Parashewanella spongiae: one gene and its partner. The protein of the gene in region 2 interacts with the protein of the main gene of each other region in a pairwise test. Links are inferred from orthologs where the notes say so. Each region holds a gene or a part of one and is shown on either strand. Other genes may lie near its edges.

Region 1 (13,146 bases), 1.6 Mb from region 2 along the record:
CTGGTGAAGTCTCAGGTGATATTTTGGGTGCAGGCTTAGTTAAAGCACTGCAAAAAAAATATCCTGACGCTCGATTTGTTGGGATCGGTGGGCCACGAATGGAAGCTTTAGGGTTTGAGTCTTACTTTTCAATGGATGAGTTGTCGGTCATGGGTTTGGTTGAAGTGTTATCACGGTTACCAAGACTGATAACAGTACGCCGAGAATTAATAGCAAAAATTACCGAAATTAATCCCGACTGTTTTATTGGGATCGATGCACCTGATTTTAATATTGGGCTTGAGCTAAAATTAAAGCGTCTAAACATCAAAACGGTTCATTACGTTAGTCCATCAGTATGGGCGTGGCGACCAAAACGAATTTTCAAAATTGCTGCAGCCACTGACATGGTGTTATCTCTATTGCCTTTCGAAAAGGCATTTTATGACCAACATAATGTGCCTTGCACATTTGTCGGGCATACCTTAGCTGACGATATCCCAATGCAAAGTGATAAGGCTACTGCAAGAGATGCTTTAGGGGTAGCTCACCAATCTGAGTATTTAGCTATTTTACCAGGCTCAAGAGGTGGGGAACTGAAACAACTTGCACAACCATTTTTAGAAGCGGCTAACGAACTTAAACAGAAATATCCAGACTTAAAGTTTATTACGCCTTTAGTTAATGAGGCTCGAAAAAAGCAGTTCACTGAAGCATTAAAACAATATGCTCCCGATCTAGAAATTGAGCTAGTCATTGGGAAGTCTCGCACGGTTATGGCAGCTGCTGACTGCATTTTATTAGCATCTGGAACTGCTACATTAGAAGCCATGTTAGTCAAACGTCCTATGGTTGTTGCTTATCGGGTGAGTCCAGTAACATACTCGATAGCAAAGCGAATGATGAAAATTAGCCATTTTTCATTGCCGAATCTGCTCTCTGGGGAAGCAATTATTCCTGAGTTAATTCAGGCCGATTGTACGCCACAAAATATATCTACAGCCGTTTCAAAGCAATTAAATGATGACTTTTCTCCACTATTCGAGCGCTTTACTGAAATCCATAAAACGCTTGCTTGCAATGCAAGTCAATGTGCCGCTCAAGCAGTTTCAGTGTTGATTAAGAGTAGAAAATAATGGCAGTTTTTAAAAATATTACCCTAGAACAGGTTAATGATATTTGCAGCATACAACATGCGGGTGTTGATGAAGTTGGTAGAGGGCCACTCGTAGGTGATGTGGTCACCGCAGCTGTGATTTTGGATCCTAATAACCCAATTGAAGGCTTAAATGATTCAAAAAAACTTTCAGAAAAAAAGCGTGATGCATTGTTTGCGCAAATAATAGAAAAGGCGCTCTGTGTGAGTGTGGGGCGGGCAAGCCCAGCAGAAATCGATGAAATCAATATCTTGCATGCCACTATGCTGGCCATGCAACGCGCAGTAGCTGGTTTGAAACCTATCCCTGAAGTTGTTTTGGTCGATGGTAATCGAGTGCCTGAGTTAAGTATGACGGCCCATGCAATTGTGAAAGGTGATGGTGTTATCCCTGCTATAAGCGCAGCATCTATTGTTGCAAAGGTGGTACGGGATAAAGAAATGCATGAGCTTGATAAACTGCACCCGCAGTATGGTTTCGCAGCCCATAAAGGTTATCCAACAAAAGCTCACCTTGCCGCCCTGCAAGAGTTCGGGGTTTTGCCTGAATATCGTCGTAGTTTTAAACCTGTAAAAGTGCTAATTTCTGGCTCGAATTGAGCGAGTCTGTTAGGCTAAATCAATATCTCTTTTCATTTTATTAAGAAACCAAAAGTCATTATGTCTGAACCCCGTTTTGTGCATCTTCGAGTCCACAGTGATTTCTCCATGTCTGATGGTGTGGCAAAAGTTAAACCTATACTGTCGCGTGCTGCCGAGCTGAAAATGCCAGCGATAGCATTAACGGATCAGAATAATTTTTGTGGGCTTGTAAAGTTTTACGGTGCTTGCCATTCGAGCGGTATAAAACCAATCATAGGCGCTGATTTTTGGATGCAATCCAAAGAATCTGACGATTTAAGTAGTTTAACTGTTATTGCAATGAATAATGACGGCTACCAGAATTTAACTCAGCTTATTAGCCAAGCTTATTTACGAGGTGAGATTGCAGGAAAGACCGTTATCGATAAAGAATGGTTGCCGAAATATAATGAAGGGTTATTGTTGCTATCTGGTGGAAAAGACGGTGATTTAGGGCAAGCGTTGCTGAAAGGGAATGCGCCTCAAGCTCAAGAGCTCACAGATTTTTATCAGACCCATTTTACCGATCGCTATTATGTCGAGCTATTACGCACAGGACGAGCAGACGAAGAACGTTATTTACACATGGCAGTCGAACACGCGATGCAAAACAACTTACCAGTCGTCGCAACAAACCAAGTAGTATTCTTGCACGCCGATGACTTTGATTCCCACGAGATCCGAGTCGCGATTCACGATGGTTTTACACTTGCTGATAATCGTCGACCTAAAAAGTATAGCTCACAACAGTACTTGCGATCAGAAGAAGAGATGTGTGAGATATTCAGTGATATTCCTGAAGCACTACAAAATAGTGTTGAAATCAGTAAACGTTGCAATGTAACGGTTCGTTTAGATGAGTACTTCTTGCCAAACTTCCCTACAGGTGACATGTCGATCGAAGATTTCCTTGTCGATGTATCCGAAAAAGGATTAGAAGAACGTTTACAGTTCTTGTTTCCTGATGAAACAGAAAGAGCTGAAAAACGGGGTGAATACGACAAGCGACTTGACGTTGAGCTTAACGTTATTAACGAAATGGGCTTCCCCGGTTATTTCTTGATTGTGATGGAGTTTATTCAATGGGGTAAAGATAACGATATCCCTGTCGGACCGGGTCGCGGTTCAGGTGCGGGTTCGTTAGTCGCATATGCGTTAAAAATTACCGACTTAGATCCACTTGAATTCGATTTACTGTTTGAGCGATTCTTGAACCCTGAGCGTGTTTCAATGCCGGATTTCGACGTCGATTTTTGTATGGATAGGCGAGATGAAGTGATCGATCATGTTGCTGAACTTTATGGTCGTGATGCCGTATCTCAAATCATTACATTCGGTACTATGGCTGCTAAAGCGGTAATTCGAGATGTTGGTCGTGTACTTGGGCATCCGTACGGATTTGTTGACCGAATATCAAAAATGATCCCTCCTGAGCCGGGCATGACATTAGCCAAAGCTTTTGAAGCCGAGCCCGCTTTACCAGAAGCCTATGAAGCCGATGAAGATGTAAAAGATCTGATTGATATGTGCCGCCGCCTTGAAGGTGTCACTCGAAATGCAGGTAAACATGCTGGAGGGGTGGTGATTGCCCCAACTAAGATTACTGATTTTTCCCCACTTTACTGTGATGCTGAAGGGCTTAACCCAGTTACTCAGTTTGATAAAAATGACGTAGAAACGGCAGGGCTTGTTAAGTTCGATTTCTTGGGATTACGAACACTCACCATTGTCGATTGGGCACTGCAAATGGTGAATGCAACTCAAGCGAAGAAAGGGCTTGAGCCAATTCGAATTGAATCAATTCCTCTTGATGACCCCGCCTCATTCAAGCTATTGCAGCGTTACGAAACCACAGCGGTATTCCAGCTCGAATCACGTGGTATGAAAGATCTTATTAAGCGTCTTCAACCAGACAGTTTTGAAGATATGATTGCGCTTGTTGCCTTATTCCGTCCAGGACCTTTGCAATCAGGCATGGTAGACAACTTCATTGAGCGTAAACATGGCCGTGAAGAAGTTTCGTATCCAGACGCGCAATGGCAACATGAATCATTAAAAGATCTGCTTGAGCCGACATACGGTATTATTTTGTATCAAGAGCAGGTTATGCAGATTGCTCAGGTTTTATCAGGTTATACCCTAGGTGGAGCGGATATGCTTCGTCGAGCTATGGGTAAAAAGAAGCCTGAAGAAATGGCAAAACAACGGAGTATTTTTAAAGAAGGTGCGAACAATAATGGTATCGATGGTGAACTGTCGATGAAAATTTTTGATTTGGTTGAAAAGTTTGCGGGATATGGATTCAATAAATCCCATTCAGCCGCTTATGCATTGGTTTCGTATCAAACGCTTTGGTTAAAAACCCATTATCCATCACAGTTTATGGCGGCAGTAATGTCTGCGGATATGGATAATACCGATAAGATTGTTACTCTCGTTGATGAATGTGAACGCATGGGACTGCCATTAATTCCACCAGACGTGAACAGAGGTCAGTTTAAGTTCACGGTTGATGACGAATTTAATATTATTTATGGCATTGGTGCAATTAAAGGCGTGGGTGAAGGCCCTGTTGAATCAATACTCGAAGCCAGAAAGTCAGGGCCATTTATCGATTTATTTGATTTTTGTGCCAGAGTTGATCTTAAAAAACTGAACAAACGAGTCATTGAAAAACTCGTTTCCGCTGGTGCCTTGGACACTCTAGGCCCCCATCGAGCATCAATGATGGCAACATTACCTCAAGCGATTTTAGCAGCAGCACAGCATGCGAAAGCAGAATCAACTGGCCAAAATGACATGTTTGGTCTGCTTAATACCGATCCTAATGATGCGAAACAGCAATTTGTTGATTGTACACCTTGGCCAGACAAAGTGTGGCTAGAAGGTGAGCGAGATACTCTCGGTTTATATTTAACTGGGCACCCAATCAATCAATACCTGAAAGAATTAAAGTATTACACCAATGGTCGTTTGAAAGATACGCACCCTACAGGGCGCAGTAAAACAGTTAAAATAGCAGGTTTGGTTGTTGCTTCAAGGGTGATGATGACTAAACGAGGCTCTAAAATGGGCTTGGTAACACTGGATGATAAAAGTGGTCGCTTAGAAGTTATGCTATTTACCGAAGCTTATGAAAAATTTAATCATTTGATTGAAAAAGATCGAGTCATTATCTGCGAAGGTGAAGTTAGCGTTGATGACTTTTCTGGCGGAAACAGAATGACAGCGAGAAACATCATCGATATTAGTGAAGCACGTGGTCATTTTTCAAAAGGATTAGAAATAGATATCGAAAGCACTCAGATTGATCAATCTGTTTTAGAATCATTCCAACAAACATTATTGCCTTGGAAAGAAGCAGGTAAAACCCCTGTATTGATTAACTATCGCTTAGAAGATGCCAAAGGCCAATTTCAATTAGGTGATGATTGGCAAGTTAACCCGACAGATGATTTATTACTGGCGCTACAAAGCTTGATAGGGCCAGACAAAGTAAGAATGTTGTTCTAATGCCTAATACAGCTAACATTGCACAATCTATTTTACATAGCATCAAAGAGTTATCTGAGGCAAGTTGTCAGCGGCTAATAATCGCTTACAGCGGTGGAATTGATTCAGAAGTGCTCGCACATGCGGTTAGTGAATTAACAAGAGTACAGGCTCATCTCAGTGCGGTATTGATTCATATTCATCATGGACTCAGTCCAGATGCGGATGATTGGGTTAAACATTGTGAATCTCGTGCATTAGCCTATAATTTGCCTCTTATAGTAAAAAAAGTAGCGGTTAAACAAGGTGCAAGATTAAGTATTGAGTCCGAAGCACGCCGGGCAAGGTATCAAGCATTATTGAGTGAGATGAAGTTAGGAGACGTGTTATTTACAGCTCATCATCAAGATGATCAGTTAGAAACGTTATTGCTAGCCCTAAAGCGTGGTCAAGGCCCCAAGGGACTAGCGAGTATGGGCGTGACTCAGCCATTAGATAATGGGCTACTTCAACTGAGACCATTATTAGATATTTCTCGAATTGAAATCGAACAATATGCAAAACAGTATGGGCTTTCTAACATTGAAGATGACAGTAACCAAGATGTGAGATTTGACCGAAATTTTCTCCGCTTAAATGTCATCCCACAGTTGAAACAACGCTGGCCTGCTATTGCAACAACCGCGTGCCGTAGTGCTGAGCTTTGTAGAGAACAACAATCTTTGCTTGATGAAGTTTCTGAACAAAAATTATTAGCACATATACAAGCATCGCCGTTTGCGAAATATGTACTTAATATTAATAGCTTCGGTTTATTACCCTATGCGTGGCAAAGGCAATTGTTTCGTACATTCTTAAGCAAACTCGATTTGCCAAACTTATCAAAAATACAATTAGATGAAACTTTAGAGCAGTTACAAACTGCCAAAGCTGGCGCTAAAGTCGAGATCAAAGCTTCAGGCGTTATAGTTCGCCGATTTAATCACCAAGTTTATGCTCATGACTATCCACAAGAATTAATTAAGCCCGATGACATTGAGGCGGTTAATTTACTTGAACTATTGGCGAAGTCTGAACGTGTAGAGCTGAAAGTGAATTCGTTAAACACGCTTATTGTTGAGAAAACAATGACAGATGAAAGTGATCCGTTAACTCAATTACGGTTACCGAAATTAAATGAGGTAGTGTCAATACGATTTGGTGTAGCAGGAAGTACATTGTGTAAGCCTACTTTTCGGGATAAATCGCGATCACTAAAAAAATTGTGGCAAGAGTTACAAGTTCCACCTTGGGAAAGGAGTAGAGTCCCACTTCTTTTTTATAATGAGCAGCTTGTTTGTGCGATTGGTTATTGGGTGGATAAAGTCGCACAAGCAGATGTAGAAAGTCAGTCAATCTATGTGCGACAGAATTAAATTTTTTATTTCATATCACCTACGAAATTCCTTCACAGATGCCTATTCTAGCTTATTTTCGTACTTTACCTTGGATAGTTTAATCTTCAGCGTTATACCAATTACAGAAACTAAATCTAGAAACATCAGTTGACTGCGTTCTCAAGCGTAGAAAAAATGGCTGATATTAAGGTGTAGCTTGCAGCAAGTAGTTATTCTACTTGCAAAAGTTATAACGCAGATAGCCGCCATTTTAGCAAGCTTGTGAGCGTAGAGCATTTCACTCATTAGGGATGTCGCAGTTCAAATAATACCAATTTAAATTTCAACGCTTAATTTGTCATACCTGCGAACGCAGGTATCCAGCGACTTGTGCCCAAATTAACCAAAGACTCTGGACTCCTGCGTTCGCAGGAGTGACGATAAAATTGGTATACATTCTTCCGCCACGTCCCTTAGGTGAAAAACATGATAATAAAATCATCGTATTGCTCAAACAGTTACTCGTATACTCAGCGTTCAACTGATGTTTTTAGGTTGAACGGTTATTTTAAGTTAATTTTTTTTGCTTCTTTATTTTTGAACTGTGGATAATAAAACTAACAAGCCTTATGCCACTTTAAAATTATTTTTCCCACTTAACTTTGCGCTATAAAGTGCTTTATCAGCCATCTCGTAGAGTTGTTTGCTAGTTTGTTTTGTAGTTAATTGAGCGATTCCAATACTGGATTGTGCGTCGAATTGCTGCAGCAGAGGACTGTCATTAATTTCCATAATGATTCTTTGAGACAGCTTTTCAGCAGCAATAGAATCACCATGAACAATAACGACAAACTCATCGCCACCTATTCTAAACGCTTGATCAGCATTGCGGGTTGTTTTTGTAAGCAAAGCACCAAACTCACTTAAAATGGTATCACCGAGTTGATGACCAAAACGGTCATTGAGTGATTTAAAGTTATCGAGATCTAAAATCAATAAAGAGATATCTTCGTTGGCACGTTGGAAACGCGCAATAGCCGACTCTAGCATTTGTTGATAATAACGGCGGTTTCCTAAAGATGTCAGTGCATCGAACATGGCTTTTTTTGACATATCAGCGAAGTTCATCGCATTTTCTAGTGCTTGCGGTAATAACTCTTCAATCTGTTTTAATAGGGATAATTGCTGCGGTGATAAGTTATCACTTAAGCGGTAGTGTATCTCGCTGGATTGCTGATTGAGCGGTAAAAAACACTTAAAGCCTTTGCCTTGACCAATTCCCCAAATGAAGTGGTGATTAGCAAGTTGTAATTGCACACCGATAATCGGCAAATGTTGGCCTAATATTTTGCCGTAATTGGCAAAAACTGTCCTAGGCTCAAGGCTTGAATGCAGAGACTGTATGATGTGAATAAGATCTGTCGATAGGGTACTTCTGCCATGAGGCTGAGAAGTGAGTGTAAAGCTATCTGATTGGTAACCAACTGCTAAACCAAAATCCATTACAGTATCTCTGAACTAAAACGTAATAATATTGACTACTTAATACAGTTTTTATGCCAAAACGTTTTAAAAGAAAAAATCTAATAATTTATCGAGATAAGAATTTATTGATCACTGTTAATTGAGACATTGCATCATTGTAACCGAGCTCAATTAAGGCGTTTGTATAGGCTTTTTCGAATAGTAAGTATGAAATGATACTGGATTCGGTTCGTTGATTGATCCCAAAGACTCGCAATAAACTACGTATAGCAAAAGGCATGTGGTAATAGTAGGTTGCGGCTATTTCACCTAAATCTTGACTGGGTTTAATAACCAGCGTTTCAATTGCTCTTAAAGCGTATTCTTTTCGGTGGTTTTCTGGAACTAAGCTAATTGTACTATTGACCCTTTGTAACCGTTCAAGATCACTATTGAGGGTGTCTGAAAATATTGTGTCTAATAGGTGTCCAGCAATGGATGCCGCTGAGGGGTGGTGACGAGATAGTGGATTTGTTGGTTTTGTTTCACAATCTAAGTTAATCACCAAAATTTTATCCGCACCCAAATGAATTGGACTTGAAAGTGGTGCGAGTTGATGTACAGAGCCATCACCAAAATATTGGCGGTTTAACTTTACCGAGGGGAATACGAGTGGAATCGCTGAACTTGCCAATAAGTGAGAAGTATAAAGCTGGCTTCGCACTCCTTTTCGCCTTGCTCTTGACCAATTGTTAATGCTTTCTTTGGCTTGAAAGAACGTTATCGATTTTGAATCATCATAACAAGATGCATCGATACTTAAAGCGGTTAAGTTTCCATGTGCAATATTATTATCAATCCGATTAAAATCCATCACCTTATCAAGTAACTGTTTTAAAGGTTCGTTATCTAATAAACAGCCAGAATCAGGATTTATAGTGTTTGCTTGTAATCCTTTTAGAGCCATTTCAGCTAAATGTTTGAGTACGCCCGAGACAGAGCTTTTATAAACTTGTTCAGTTTGAAAGTTACCCCAGACGTAGTTGAGTTTTTTTACTGCTAAATGAAAACAGCCTGCATGCGTTGCCAATGAAGTTGCATTGACGGCTCCTGCTGAGGTACCACAAAGTACATCGAATGGGATGCCGTGATTTCGAGGGTAATTTTGAACTATGGCTTTGAGCACACCGACTTGATAAGCCGCTCTTGCCCCACCACCACCTAAAACTAAAGCTGTCTTTCCCGTCAAATTAACTCCGTTATATGCGGTAACCCAACACTATATTATGAAAAGAATATGGGATACATAATGTTTGTTGTAGTTATACCAATTACAGTAATTAAATGCTCAACTCAGAGCTGTGTATGTGCTCAAAGTGCAATCGAAATTGATGAAGACATAGTTGCTCTACGTCAAGACAATTTTGAGAAGTAATTTGAGCACATACAAGCTCCCGAAGGGCAAGGCTAAAGGGTTCCATTACTGCGTTGAACGCCAGCTTTGTATGGCGGCCGTAGGGAATATAGTACTTCGAGCTTGTGCCTTGCACTGAAACCCTTTAGCTCTTGCTGACTGAGGGATTAATTACCGTAATTGGTATTATTCCTAGGCTAACAATAATTCATTTAATATTTATCATTAAGCATAGTGACCTTTATTATAATAAAGATAATATTTTTTGTATAAATGAGAACGTATGTCTTCTATATCATTTAATTGTACAAATCTTTTTTCGACATCTCCTGAATATAAGGAATTGACTACAAGTGATGTGCTAACTAGGGTAGTTCGTAAAGTAGCTTCAACAACACAGGCCGGTTCAACAGAATCTCCTAGTACTGGTTTAACATTTATTTTCAAACTCCGGAGTCAATCTTCAGGCATTAGTATTGTTAAAGTTCACTACACAGCAGTGCCTGTTAGGAATGAGGGAATAAGTTTTGCTTTCAAATCGATAGTGAAGTTTCATAAGAGCAGTTTTGATACGCCCTATGTAGAATTAACAGGCCGAGACAACGAAGTTAAGTCTTTACGTAAAAATACTGACTTACTATTAGGACGGTTAAATAAAAGTGATGATTTCTTGAAGGCCGTAGCTCGTGGAGAAGTTTCAAAAGTCCGAAAAAATATCAAAGATGGTGTTGATTTAAATTGTCGACAAAGTCTGCCTAATAGCTGCACGGCATTTGAAATTGCAGCTGCAAAAGATGATTTAGCCATGATAGAGCTGCTGATTGGATCAGGCGCTGAAGTCGGTGAATCTCATGTTCTTTCTAGCAGAGCGTTAAGGCTAGCTGCGAAACATGGAAAACTGCAGTTGGTTAGAACTTTACTCGTAAAAGGAGCTAAGCCTTCATTAGCCTCTGAAGATGGTAAATCTGCACTTTATTTAGCAATCGAAAGTGGTCACTCCGTCGTTGCTAATGAATTAGTCTTGAAAGGCGCTGATTATGCTGAAAAAGACTCAAAAAATCATAGAGTCCTACATTTTGCCGCTAAAAAAGGAAATGTCGAAGTGGCAACTTGTTTACTTGAGAAATGTCCTCCTGAGCTTAGAGAAGTATTTTTGAATTTAGAAGACTCAAGTGGAAATCGCCCGATTGATTATGCCGCTATTTCAGGAAGTGCAAAATTGGTTCAAAAACTTTCTTGTGTATCTACAAAACATAATCATCAAAATTCAGAAGGTGATAATCTGTTGCATCTCGCGGCAAGAAACGGACATAGCGGGCTATGCAGAGCCCTTTTTGATGAAGGCTTTAGTATAGCGACTAGGAATCACGCAGGTAAAACAGCGCTTAAATTATCAATGGAATGTGGTAATGTCAGCTGCAGTGCGGAATTGCAAGCAATCGCAGCTGAACAAGGTTTGTTACATGCAGACGATAAATACTATGTAAACGGAAGTACTTCTTCAGAAAGCAATTGGAAGAAAAAAACTGATTTTGATAGCGGTGCAAGCAAGAATAGTAAGGAAGTAAAATGTGCTTCATTTGATGGCAGACTTGTAGAAGATGTTGATAAAGATGGTGCAAAGATTGTTAAAACTGTCTGGGAAGAGTTTGAAACGATAACATTTGCTGAAAATCGTTCAGTAAGTTCGGGCGCTGCTACAGAGGAACCTAAAGTGGGTAAGCTTGAATTTAAGTCACCAAACTTCACCAGACGTAAATTGCAAGTAATATAACGCACAAAGCTAACTAAGCGCGTTATATTTGAATGGATATTTAAAGTGCTACCGACTTAATAAAATCTACAACTTCATTCATTGGAATATCTTGCTTTTCACCACTTTGTCTATTTTTATACTCAAGTACACCAGCATCGATATTGCGGTCGCCGATAACAATCGTATGGGGCACGCCAACGAGTTCCATATCGGCAAACATAACGCCAGGGCGCTCTTTACGATCGTCAAACATGACTTCAATGCCTGTATCGGTAAAGGTTTTATACAGTTCTTCTGCAAGTTCTTTCACGCGATGAGATTTATGCATGTTCATCGGTAAAATTCCAACTTTGAACGGTGCAATTGCCTTAGGCCAAATAATGCCACGGTCATCGTGATTTTGTTCGATTGCCGCAGCTACAATACGGCTTACACCCACACCGTAACAACCCATTAATAAAGTTTTAGCTTTGCCATTCACATCAAGAACATTAGCATTCATCGCCTCAGAATACTTAGTGCCCAACTGGAATATATGACCAACTTCAATACCACGAGCCATAGCATAGGTGCCTTGACCTTCTGGTGCGGCTTCCCCCTCAACCACGTTACGAATGTCTACTGCACGTGCTTCAGGTAAGTCACGCCCCCAATTAATGCCAAAATAATGCTTATTATCTGTATTAGCGCCAGCAGAAAAATCACTCATTACTTTTACACTGTTATCGACGATAACAGGCATATCTAATCCAACAGGGCCTAAAGAGCCTGGGCCTGCACCAATGACAGCACGAATTTCTTCGTCACTAGCAAAAGTCAGTGGTGATTGAACAAGCTCAAGTTTTTCAGCTTTAATTTCATTTAATTCGTGATCGCCACGAATAATTAAAGCGACAAAAGGCTTTTCTTCAGTCGCACCTTTAACGATTAAGGTTTTTACTGTGTTTGTGATAGCTATGTCAAACTGCGCTACCAATTCAGCAATTGTTTTAGCATTAGGTGTATCAATAAGGGTCATTTCTTGAGTGGCGTCAGCACGTGACTGAGTTGGTTTAGGGGCTTCAGCTCGCTCTATATTGGCGGCATAATCGCCTTCTGTAGAGTAAGCAATTACGTCTTCACCACTTTGAGCAAGCACATGAAACTCATGTGACATACTGCCACCAATAGAGCCAGAATCAGCTAATACTGGGCGATAATTAAGTCCGATGCGAGTAAGAATATTACAATATGCTGAATACATATCTTGATAGGTCGCATCCATGGTTTCTTGATCAAGGTGAAATGAGTAAGCATCTTTCATCAAGAATTCACGCGAACGCATTATACCAAAACGAGGGCGAATTTCGTCACGGAACTTTGTTTGTATTTGATACAAGTTCAATGGCAATTGTTTGTATGAGTTAACTTCTTTTCGAACTATATCTGTTATCACTTCTTCATGAGTTGGGCCAAGAACAAAGTCACGGTTATTTCGATCATTAATACGCAATAGCTCTGGACCGTACTCTTCCCAACGACCACTTTCTTGCCATAAATCAGCAGGCTGAACTATCGGCATAAGAATCTCACAAGAACCTGCTTTTTCCATTTCATCACGAACAATGGCTTCAACTTTTCTGAGCACTTTTAAACCAGTAGGTAGCCAAGAGTATAAGCCAGAAGCATTACGACGAATAAGACCAGCTCGTAGCATGAGCTGATGGCTGATAACTTCTGCATTTGCAGGTGTTTCTTTTTGTGTTGATAGCAGGTATTTGCTAACTCGCATTACCGTAGTCCAGATAGAGTTTTGAATGGGCGATATTTTAACATCTTACTTTAGGAAGTCACTATTGATTATATGAAGGGATGTACATTGCATTTTGACCAATGCAGTAATAAATAG
Region 2 (12,030 bases):
GTTCGAGATCTATATTATGTGTCATAAAAATATCGCTTTAACTCTCTATATTAATTTAAACTGAATAATCAATTTGGTAGTCGGACTGATTATCTTAAGATGTAACTCGTTGCTTATTTATTGATTATTAAATGCGAGGAGATACCTAAAAATCGTATAAGATTATTAGCGAGATAATCCTCGTGGTATTGTGCGATTAACAAAACAAGTTAAGTGAGTGCATCTGCGTGCAATTATACGTAAAATGCAGCTTTAGACAATATTTATACAGTTAATAGGCAACAAATTTTCAAATTAAAATTATTATTTGAAATAAATAGAAAAGAAGTTAAACACATTGCTGCAATACAATCGACATTGTAGGACAGTGAAGATATAAATTGAAAGTTCATGGGTTGAAGGAAATAATTTATGAAGATAATTAAATGGTTAGTTGGATTGTGCTTATTTTCAATAGGCTTGTTGGTCGTATATTTAACAATGTTATTTGATTTGAACGACTTTAAACCTCAAATCATTGAAGCGGTAAAAAAACAAACTGGCAGAGATTTAGTTATTTCAAAAGATTTGAGTTGGACAGTTTTCCCTAATGTAGGAATTGAAATTGAAGCCGTAACACTCTCAAACCCATCGGGTTTTTCTATCAAAAATATGGTAACGATAGATAAAGCTGTAGCTGAAGTGGCATTTATGCCATTACTAAGTAAAGAAATAGAAGTGATTCGTTTAAAACTAGAGGGCATTGATGTCAACTTAGTAACTAGAGCCGATGGCAGTTCTAGCTTGGATGGCCTTTCTAGTAAGAGCAATAAAAGCACTAAATCTGATGCAAATGAATCAGCAAGTGAAAGCAATAATGAACTAAATAAGTTACACATAAATGGTATTGATATTAGCGATACAAAACTATCAATTATCAATGAAGCCAGTAATACTAAGCAAGTTGTTCAACTTAATGCCTTCTCAGTAACTGAATTTGATCTTGGAAAAGAAGCAACACTTCATTTTGATTTTAATGCTGATACTGGTGGCATTAAAGTTAACAGTGTTGGAAATAGTACCATTATTCTCGCTAAAGATTTTAATGACTTAACTTTGAAACAGTTTAAAGTTGAAACTGAAGTAGAAGGTGAGCCAATTCCAAATAAGCGAATTGTACATAATCTTGACTCCGATATTCATGTAAATCTAGCCAATAAAAAGGTTAATCTAACCTTAAATAATTTTAAGCTTGCAGATATTGTTGCTAAAGGTGAAGTTTATGCCGAATATGGAGGTAGAAAGCCATCCGTTAACGTTGAACTCGAATTTAATGACATTGATTTAACACCTTATATGCCTAAGTCTGTTGAAGATGATACAAGGAGTGATAATAAAATTGCAGTCAGCAAAAATGCTGATGATTCTGAGCCTGATTTATCTGTATTGAGCAGTGTTAACGCTAAGATAAATGTTACTATTAAGTCTATAAAAGCTAAAAATATTGAAACTTCCAACTGGGTGCTAAATACATCGCTAACCGATGGTTTGCTTAATTTGACTAAGCTTTCTGCAGATCTTTATGAAGGAAGTTTATTAGTAACTTCTAGTTTAGATGCTCGTAAGTCATTACCTCAATATGCATTTTCTAGCGAACTTTCCAATGTAAAAGTGCGCCCTTTACTCACTGCAGCTGCAGATCTTGATGTTTTAGCAGGTACGGCAGAGTTCCATGTAAAAGGCAGCGGACAGAGTTTAAGACCAAGTAAAATTAAAACGGCAATTAAAGCGAAAGGTAACTTAAGGTTTAGTGACGGTGCGCTTTATGGGGTTAATATACCGCTTATGGTTCGAAATGCTAAAGCAAAACTAACAGGTGGGGCAGGGCAGGAAGATACTGTACGAAAAACTGACTTTACATCCCTGAGTAGTGATTTTAATTTAGTAAATGGAATTTTCGGCTTAACTAATACTAAAATGATTTCACCGCTCATTAGAGTAAGTGGACAGGGTAATGTTAATTTAGTCACTGAAGCGTTGAATTATCGGCTCGAAACAGAAATTGTAGCAAGCCTTGAAGGTCAAAGCTCAGAGTTAAAAGAGTTGAGTGGCGTACCCATTCCTTTGCATATAAAAGGGACTATTACCGATCCTAAAGTTTCACTAGATACGAAAGCTTTGCTTAATAATAAGCTTGATAAAGAGAAAGATTCGTTATTTAAGAAATTTGGGTTTTAAAGTAAGAAAATTGTGAGTAGAAAAATGCCAGCGTGAAAACACTGGCATTTTTTTATGAATGGATTACGAAGAATACTTTTTTACGTCAACAAAGAGGCTTAATGTTTGTCCCGGCTGAATGTATTTAGATTCATCGAGATTATTCCATTTGAGAAGATCTTTTACTGTAACCTTAAACTTAGTTGCAATCCGCGCCAAAGAATCACCAGAACGAACTTTATAATTAACCGTTCGTATAACACTGTTTGACTTAGCTGATGATTTGTTTTGCCAAATAACCAGTTTTTTGCCGATTTGTAATCGATCTTTAGGCGCCATATTATTCCAGCGTGCTAAACTGGATGTCTTTACTTTATGATTTTTTGCTATTTCCCATAAAGAATCACCTGATTTGACGGTATAGTTCAATTTAGTGTTACCGCGACGGATCCCTTGTTTATGTTTTAGTCTTGCATTGGCGGTAAGAGTGTAGTGGCTAGCATCTTTTGCAGAGACAGGGATTAACAAATGCTTTCCAGCAATAATTGTATTTCCATCTAAGTTGTTTACGCTTTTAATTACTGAAGGAGTAGTGTGGAAGCGTTTAGCGACAACTCCTATGCTATCACCGGATTTAATTTTATATCGTTCCCATTTCACACGCTTCTTTGGGTCCGTTTCAGCGAGAGCAAGCTCAAAATCATCGGCGTTTTCGATAGGCAATACAATGTGGTGCGGCCCATTAGGGCCTGTCGCCCAGCGGTTAAAACCAGGGTTAAGTTTATAAAGAGCTTCAGTAGAAATACCAGCAAACTCTGCGGCTAACGCTAAATCGATTTGAGTATCTACTTTTATTACTTTTATTTGTGGCTCATTAGGAATAGGGAATAAATCAATACCATATTTTTCTGAATTTTTAATGACATCAGCTAAGGCTATTAACTGAGGTACATAGCGCTCTGTTTCAGTGGGTAAGTCTAAGGCCCAAAAATCAGTGCTTTTACCACGTCTCTTGTTATTTCTTACGGCTCTTAGTACGCGGCCTTCACCAGTGTTGTATGCCGCTATAGCATATGACCAGTTTTTATGGGTTTTTTTATAAAGGTATTCGAGCATATCAAGTGCTGCAATAGTTGCTGAGTAAACGTCTCTACGGCCGTCATACCACCAATTCATCTTTAAACCGAAATGTCTTGCCATTGGTGATGTAAATTGCCACAACCCCGATGCTGCTCCATGCGAATATGCAAAAGGATCAAAAGAACTCTCAACAATAGGAAGTAAGGCAAGCTCAAGAGGTAAATCTCGTTTCTCAATTTCTTCGACGATCATATGCATGAAAGGAAGGGCGCGTTTTGATACCCGCATTAAATGTTTTGGGTGTGTCAAATAGTATTTACGATATTGCTTGACTAACTTTTGATCCGTTACTGGTAGTTTCATTCCAAGACGAATACGTTCCCAAACATCAATGGGTGTTTTTGATTCTTCGATGTCATTTGTAACACTTGGTTCAGGCTCGATCAATAATTGAGTAGGCACAACCTCGGGAACAGACTGTTGAGGTATATTTGTAATGGTTTGGCAACCCGATAACACGATAATGCTGCTAGCTATAAGATAGTGCGTAACTCTCATATTTGTGCGCAATCCTTGAATAATTTATTTAGTACGTGACGAACATTTTTTGTACAAAGTTGGCAATTCTAATATATATTTTAAAAATTGTCTTTCCATTTCCTTAATTGTGCAAAATATTGAGTTTTATTTTCGAGTTTGTTTAGTGGGTACTCTCGACAAATTGTCTGTTGAATAAGTGGGTTATCACACCGTAAAAATGGATTTATTTTTAGCTCTTGTTTTATGGTCGAAGGTAACGTTATTTGATTTTGATTCCTTTGTTGCTTTACCCAATTAAAATATTCGGCTAGCTCTTTGTTTTCGGGATCAACATGTACAGCAAATTCCATATTACTTTGGGTATATTCATGCGCGCAGTACACCATAGTTTCAGGTGATAATTTGGTAATTTTAGACAATGAATCAGTCATTTGCTCAGGTGTACCTTCGAATATTCGCCCACAACCTCCACTGAACAATGTATCACCACAGAATAAGTGCCCCTCGATTAAATAGGCAATGTGATCGAGAGTATGGCCCGGAATTGAAAGCACTTCTGCAGTACTGTTAATATTCTTTATAAAAAGTTCGCCTTCAGATACAGGCTGCGTGATTTGTGGAATGTGACGAGAGAGAGGGCCATAGACTGGAATATCCAATCCGTGAGTATTTAATAGCTCAGTAATTCCACCAGTATGATCGGCATGGTGGTGAGTAATTAAAATTCCAGCAAGGCTCATTTGATGTTTTACTAAGTGTTGTGTAACGGCCTCGGCATCACCGGGATCAACAACAAAAGCATGCTTATTGTCTCTTGTTATGCACCAAATGTAATTGTCTTGAAAGGCGGGAATAGCTTTTATTGAGATCATAATAGGGTTTTATCATATATATCTTAATATACAACTTTACATAAATTGATAAAATATTGCATTGAATTCGGTAAGTAATGTCAGATTTGAGCTGTAAATTGACAGTCGAAATACCAGATATTTATTTTTGAAGCAAAAGGAGAGATAATAATTGTCTATTAGAATACCTTACTATCTCATTGGAAACCTTATAAATCGAAATCAAGTCGTGGCCTTTGTATGCTAAGAGCGAAGGTGCTAATCTACTAATGACAAAGGGATAGGTATCTGGGTAGTATTCATGAAACATAAACCAAAATCTTGGTCAGCAATACCAAATGGTGATGATGTTAAAAACGCATTGAATGAATCAATATCGAAAATGATGCCCAGCATGTTTGGCTATCATTTAGCAAAACTCGGTACCCTTGCAGCGGATTTTGATACTTCGGACTCACCAATCATTCATCAATTTAGTGTCAAAGAAGTTGAACCTTCGAATATTATTGCTGATTTTACACATTTGCCATTCGAAAAAAAATCTATTGATTGTGTTATTTCAGTTCTTCTTTTGGAGTTTGAACGAAATCCTTTTCGTATACTGCGCGAGATAAATAGAGTGCTTATTTCTGGAGGGCACCTTGTGATTGTTGGTTGCAATCCACTCAGTTCAATGGTTTTAGGGAAAATGCTTCCAAATAAAAAACAAAAATTCCCTTGGAGTGGACAGTTTTTTTCAGCGCATAGAGTGAAAGATTGGCTTGAAGTTTTAGGGTATCAAGTGCTTGAGGAAAAACGACTCGTTTATCATCCGTTGATAGGCAGGTATTGTGAGAACAGCCTTTGGCAAAGCTGGATGGAGTCATTACTGCCTTTTTCAGGTTCTTTTTATGTCATTAATGCCAAAAAAATTGAATGCCCGTTAACGCCATCAAGAGCTTGGAAAAGAAAACGAGCAAGGAATTGGTCGACAGCACCAACAGCCGGAAGAATCTCTGAGTTTAATTCAAAAGAAAGTGATTGAATTTTTTCAACGACTCATTGAGAGAATTCTGTTATCCTAAATAGATCGGTTGGGAGCATTCATATACGCAGAGAAAATTACTGATAGCAAGTATATGAATGTTCAGTACTCATCTGATGGGTGAATTCGGCTTGTTTGATTTTGTATTTAATATCAATAGCTTAAGGTTAAATTGTTCATTCAACCGATTTATTTAGGGTTATGCATATTATATCATTAATTACAGTAATTGGTATTAATAGAGCTTAAACACTTGCTTCATAAGCAGCATCGATTGCTGTAGGGTTTGCTTCAGCGGCTTCTCTTGCTAAGTCATCACATCGTTCATTCTCAGCATGACCTGCGTGACCTTTAACCCATTTCCAATCTATGGTGTGGATTTTTTGTGCTTCGTCCAAGCGCTTCCATAAGTCGACATTTTTAACTGGCGCTTTCGATGAAGTTTTCCAGTTATTTTTTTTCCAACCATGTATCCACTTTGTGATCCCTTGGCGCATATACTGGCTGTCACTTGTGAGTACAACATTGCATGGTTCTTTTAGTTCCTCAAGTGCTAATATTGGTGCTAAGAGCTCCATACGATTATTAGTGGTGCGTGCAAATCCTCCCTGCATTTCTTTTCGGTGAGATTTATAATTCATCACGATACCGTAGCCACCGGGTCCAGGGTTTCCAAGGCAAGATCCATCAGTAAATATATTAATGAGTTTGAGTTCGGACATCAAGTTGTTACCATAGTCAATAATTGTTAACGAGTATACAAAGATAGTAGTTTAAAGCCTATGAATATTGTTTCTTCAGCCAAACGTCAGATTATTTTAGATACAGAAACTACAGGTATGAACCAAAGTGGTGGCGGTGTTTATATTGGGCATCGAATCATTGAAGTAGGGTGTGTTGAAGTTGTTAACCGACGATTAACAGGTCGACATTTTCATGAATATATCAGACCTGATCAACTGATTGACGAAGAAGCAATTGGTGTTCACGGTATTACTAATGAGTTTGTAGCCGATAAACCAAGGTTTCATGAGATTGCTCCTCAGTTTTTAGAATTCATAAAAGGAGCTGAAATTGTCGCACATAATGCCAGCTTCGATATTTCATTTATGGATCATGAGTTTTCAATGCTGAAACCTAGTGGACCTATAACTGCAGATATTTGTTCGGTTGTTGATTCGCTCTCGATTGCTAAGTTTTTACACCCCGGACAAAAGAATAACCTTGATGCCCTATGTAAGCGTTACGGTATAGATAATTCTCGTCGTGAATTACACGGCGCACTGCTTGATGCCGAAATTCTTGCCGATGTGTATTTGCTGATGACCGGAGGGCAGACTAAATTCAATCTCAATAGTGATAAAGCAGGGCAACAGACAGGTAGTATACAAAGGCTGCCAGAAAACAGAGAAAAACTTAAAGTGGTCGCTGCAACAGCCGATGAAATAAGTGACCATGAGCAACGACTTGACTTAGTTGCTAAATCTGGAAATTGCATTTGGAGAGCTTAATTTTTTCATGATGAAAAATTGCGTAAAATCGATCATCTTATCTTTAGTGTTAATGCTCTCATTAAGCACCAATGCTGATGTACAGTCTTTTAAATTTGCAGGTGAACTCAAGAACCGTTTTCGAATCGATCATATGGTTTCTCACATAACCTTATTTGTACAAAGAGAGTACGGTTCTCCGCCTGTCATTGTTGTGCTTCCTGATGGTACTAAGTGGTATTCGTCGCGTCATCCGGAAGATGTAAAGTGGGTTGATGGTATGACTGGAGATATCATTTATATTCCAAATCCTGTTCCTGGACCATGGCAATTATTAGGGCGAGTTGTTGAGGGCTCAAATATTAATAAGGTGAGTAGCCTAAATATTGAGCTCGCACCGTTTCCACAGCCTATTTTTCAAGGTGAAAAATTAAAGGTTACCGCTCATTTTAATTCAGATGGCAACATAATGCGGTTACCAGGGCTCGATTATCTTGTGGATTGGACGGCTCGATTAAAGCGTGTTGATACTTCAACAACCCCTACATCAAGAAGTACAGTTCGCCATATTGGTACTTATAAAGATGATGGAAAACTACTCGATGAATACCCAGATGATGGTGTATTTACAAGCAATTTTAATCTTGATGTGGATGCTGGAGAATACATTTTCTCTGTAAAGGCTAAAAATGAAGTATTTGAAAGGACTGTATCAACACCAATTCATTTAACTGAGAACCCAATAAAAATCAATTTAGTTCCTCCTTTCGACATTAAAACTGGTAATTATCGTCTTGAAATATTTACGGATCCTGAACGTGTTAAATTGGAGGACACGCATATTGAATATGAGTTGTTTGGCCCTAATGGCTTTAAGGACAAAATATATTTAAACGACATTTTTATCTCAGAAATGGATATTTCTTTACCAAAAGTTAACAGCTTTGGTAACTATTTATTAAAAGGACAAGCGGTAACGACGACTGCTGAAGGCCGTGAGATTATTCTTTCACTTCCTGAAACTTCATTTCATTTGAAAGAGCCTGAAATAAAGGGGCCAACAGAAGCTGAACTTGCCATACAAGCAGCAAAAAAAGCTATTTTGGATGAGGAATTAGCTCAGAAAAAAATCGTAGCATGGACAATTAGCATTAACCTGTTTTTACTCATTGCAAGCCTTGGAGGCTTTATTTATTGGAGGAAGCGCCAAGTAATGATAAAAGCAATGAAAGTCGCTCAGCAGAATATTATTGATGAAGCAGTGAGAGAAGACGAAACTGATCATACACTACAAGCTGAAGATATTGATCTCACTATGCCTGACGATGAATCATCAGATAAACCTAATAGAGCTTAAGTGTTAAGTGCAACAAAGCTATTTTACAAGGCTTTGTTGCGCTTTCATTGAACGTGTTAAAACAAATCTTCTAGCCAATTTTTGACTGCCTTGACATTAACATTCACTGCAACATCAATAATAGGTTTGTTCTGCCAAGGGTTCACTCTATGGGTATAACCAGTATCGTGATGAAGCATAAGTTTTCCCATACATTCCCCTTCACAAATCACCCTAACTTGGCCGCTTTCCATTACAAACCACTCTGGATGAATGGCACAGGCAATTGCTGATGAATCATGGACATGGCATCCCTCCATAATGTATGAATCTTGATAAAAATTCATATAGAATTGGGTGATGACATTTAAAAATTTCCCCTTTTCGGGGAGTTTTTGTTCGAGTTTTTCAAAAAAGCTGTTTTTAACTCTGATTTGGTGAGTGACATCTAAACCTACAACACTTACGGGCCAGCCAGCGGTATAAACCTGATCTGCAGCATGAGGATCACAATAGACGTTTGCTTCAGCTGCTGCACTAACATTACCTGCAACATGCAAGTTTCCTCCCATTGTTATGACACGCTTAATTTTTTGAGCAATAGAAGCATCTAAAGCGAGTGCTAATGCTAAATTAGTGAGAGGGCCTAGTGCAATAATAGTGATTTCATTTGGAAATTGGTTTGTTGTATTGACAATAAACTGAGCGGCACTTATTGCCTCGGCTTGCTTTTTGGCTTTAGGTTGAGGAATGTTTCCTAATCCATTTTCTCCATGGACAAAAGCAGGATATTCCTTTGCTTGCATCGTTAATGGTCTGTGTGCTCCAGAATAAACAGGAATATCTTGCTCAAAAATTTCTAATATTCGCAATGCATTTTCAGTGGTTTGTTGAACTGAAGCATTACCGAATATAGTGGTTAGTGCAATTACATCAATCTCTGGGGCATTAAAGGCACAAGCTAATGCTAGGGCATCATCTATACCTGGATCTGTATCAATAATTATTTTGTTATTCATAGTGTGTTTCTTAAGGTGATTAAGGTAAATTAACTTGAATGTAGATATCAGTACGTGAAATTGGTCATATTATACTAATCCGCATTCATAATGATCGGTGATCGCTCAGCAAGAACGAAAGGCTTTCAGTACAAGGCGCAAATTTGTAATATTATTGGGATAATAGTAGTTGGGTAATAAAGTTTCATACTAATTAGCTCATAAAGGTATTTTGACAAGAAAAACGAGATAATACAGTATCATACCGAACGAAACACGTTTATGGACATAAACGAGTTTCGGTTTCAAAACAATATCAACAGATTACATTAGAAAAAGTATCTCTAAAACCAAATTGTGAACATCAAATTGCTGAAAGCAACGACTAGCCCTAAAAATATAACTTAGAACTTGCAACAGAAGTGTGCACAATAAGTTACAACAAGTTTGAGTTAAGGGTTATTGATACTTGCTATGTCAATTATTTACCGTACCTACGAATGGCAGAGACTTGACCATTTTCTAACTCAATAACATCCAGCACTTTTTTCCTATAACTAAATTCTGAGCCGTCAGAGTGTGAGCCTTTTGCCGAAAAAACCTGCTTAAGAGCAATTGAATTATGACCAATAATATGACTAATTATTTTTATCTTGCAGTCAGTATGAACACCTAAATAATGAGACGTTATTTTTCGCATTAAATTTTTACCATCAGGTTCTCTAAAATCATCGGGAGCATTTAAGAGGAAGGTCGAGTGGAACAGTCAAAATTACTCTAACCTGCCCCCTTGTTAGTATAGAAATTATGCTATATGAAAGCATTAGGGATGTCGCAGTTCAAATAATACCACTTTAAATTTCAACGCTTAATTTGTCATACCTGCGAACGCAGGTATCCAGCGACTTGTGCCCAAATTAACCAAAGACTCTGGACTCCTGCGTTCGCAGTAGTGACGATAAAATTGGTATACATTCTTCCGCCACGTCCCTTATGGAATAATTAAAATTCACATATCGAGTATATCTTTATTGATTCTTCCACAGCTCTTTATTAGGTCTTAGCAATTAACTCTCCCACTCCATCCCAAAAATCTTCAACTAGTTGAAGAAATTCATACACACCTAATTCAAACTCTTGTCGATACTTGTATTCATCCGAATCAACATATGGTGCAACGGCATTGAATATGCTATTGCTATGACCTACTTCAAGATTAATATGCAACTGCCAAAAATGCCGAACCGATTCATCATAACCCTGATTAATTAAACCGTCATTGAGCTTGCCGACCATTATAGTTGACATGGTTTCGTCAGCATAGAGTGCCCCTAAACTGCAAATAATCGGTGAGTCCGTGTAGAGTTTACGAATACCTTGATTAAGTCTGAGCGTGACATCTAGGGGCTTATAGTTTTCAATGTTTTCATAACTAATATCAATGTCTTCCATAAATTGTCTATACAGTGTGGAGTGAGTTGGATCACGACCCACTTCGTCTGTAACGTTAAATGAAATCTCTCGTAATATTCGCTCATCGGTAGTGTTGTTTGCCATGCCCGCAATATAGAAAGGTAAATAACGGAAGAAATAAAAGCATTCACAATACAGTCTCCTCTCTTGCGATTTTGTCAGCATATGGGTGCGGTAATGGTTAAGAAAAGGATGTTCAACTGCTCTGTTTTTGGCTATTTGGGCAAGAATATTATCCAAATAACTTTTGGTACTCAGTGCAATCTCTTTACGTTGTCGAATTCCTATTCCAGCTTTGTCAAATTTTTTTAATATATCATTCATAAAATACCCATTTAAGTCCAGTAAAAGGGGCTGCAACGCCACAACACAAAAACTCGTTTATGACGATTCAGCCCTTATTTTTGAATTGCCGCATTGACACTTTCGTCGTCCCACCAACGATCATCACCTTCTATGTCTTTTGTTAAGTCAGCATTACTCGCCCATGTCATATTAAGCATTATGCGGGTCATATCCTGTTGTAATGGAATGGTGCGGTGTAAGGTACTATCTGCTTTCAGAAAGTACACATCTCCTGAGCCAAAATAATAGGTATTAATAGGGTTCTCACAGAGGTAGTTAAAAATTCGTGGCTTTTGCTTATTCCAGCTCGTGTGCGGCACACACTGCAACAACCCTCCAACTTCAATTGCCGGTGCTTGTAACACCCAAATAAGTGCATACCGAAAATCGCCCCAATGCCAACCATGGGTGTCACCAGCCTTTTCATGCCGAGAAATCAAAAACTCTTCATCTTTTTTCGGACAATGACACAAGGTTTCTCCCGCGATATCCTCAAGCATAGGTCGAAGCGCATCATTGAAATACAGAAAGGGAATACGATCGCCATGATTAGCAATGTTTTCACTGGTGACTACAGACATTGAACGTGGACTAAAATCGGTTGTTGCCAAGTGTAAATCCCGTCGTTCAGCAAAATTACTCAATAACTCTTTGGCTTCATTGAGAACTAGACTACACAATGACTCAGAAATTAATT

The links.
Region 1: the proteins of dnaQ (region 2) and dnaE interact in binary tests that used the Escherichia coli proteins (3 or more experiments, as listed by UniProt). The link is inferred for Parashewanella spongiae from one-to-one orthologs.

What each region holds. Positions count from the first base shown.
Region 1 is NZ_CP037952.1:4,022,094-4,035,239, reverse strand. What follows is about bases 1,412-5,469. They hold dnaE (DNA polymerase III subunit alpha), read left to right. Parts: upstream 1,412-1,795; coding sequence 1,796-5,269; downstream 5,270-5,469. Other genes in these bases: tilS (tRNA lysidine(34) synthetase TilS), read left to right, coding at 5,269-5,469; rnhB (ribonuclease HII), read left to right, coding at 1,412-1,735. Outside these bases: lpxB (lipid-A-disaccharide synthase), read left to right, coding at 1-1,115; more of rnhB, read left to right, coding at 1,115-1,411; more of tilS, read left to right, coding at 5,470-6,663; diguanylate cyclase DgcS, read right to left, coding at 7,252-8,127; E2I05_RS16025 (patatin-like phospholipase family protein), read right to left, coding at 8,216-9,337; E2I05_RS16020 (ankyrin repeat domain-containing protein), read left to right, coding at 9,786-11,276; E2I05_RS16015 (proline--tRNA ligase), read right to left, coding at 11,317-13,029. UniProt on the Escherichia coli protein: DNA polymerase III is a complex, multichain enzyme responsible for most of the replicative synthesis in bacteria. This DNA polymerase also exhibits 3' to 5' exonuclease activity. The alpha chain is the DNA polymerase catalytic subunit.
Region 2 is NZ_CP037952.1:2,431,967-2,443,996, forward strand. What follows is about bases 5,396-8,337. They hold dnaQ (DNA polymerase III subunit epsilon), read left to right. Parts: upstream 5,396-6,473; coding sequence 6,474-7,202; downstream 7,203-8,337. Other genes in these bases: E2I05_RS09350 (class I SAM-dependent methyltransferase), read left to right, coding at 5,396-5,691; rnhA (ribonuclease HI), read right to left, coding at 5,937-6,413; E2I05_RS09365 (TIGR03503 family protein), read left to right, coding at 7,210-8,337. Also shown: E2I05_RS09330 (hypothetical protein), read right to left, coding at 1-25; E2I05_RS09335 (AsmA family protein), read left to right, coding at 412-2,217; E2I05_RS09340 (lytic transglycosylase), read right to left, coding at 2,281-3,834; gloB (hydroxyacylglutathione hydrolase), read right to left, coding at 3,915-4,688; more of E2I05_RS09350, read left to right, coding at 4,969-5,395; more of E2I05_RS09365, read left to right, coding at 8,338-8,538; E2I05_RS09370 (nucleoside hydrolase), read right to left, coding at 8,595-9,536; E2I05_RS09375 (hypothetical protein), read right to left, coding at 9,997-10,215; E2I05_RS09380 (iron-containing redox enzyme family protein), read right to left, coding at 10,569-11,312; E2I05_RS09385 (HalD/BesD family halogenase), read right to left, coding at 11,387-12,030. UniProt on the Escherichia coli protein: DNA polymerase III is a complex, multichain enzyme responsible for most of the replicative synthesis in bacteria. The epsilon subunit contain the editing function and is a proofreading 3'-5' exonuclease.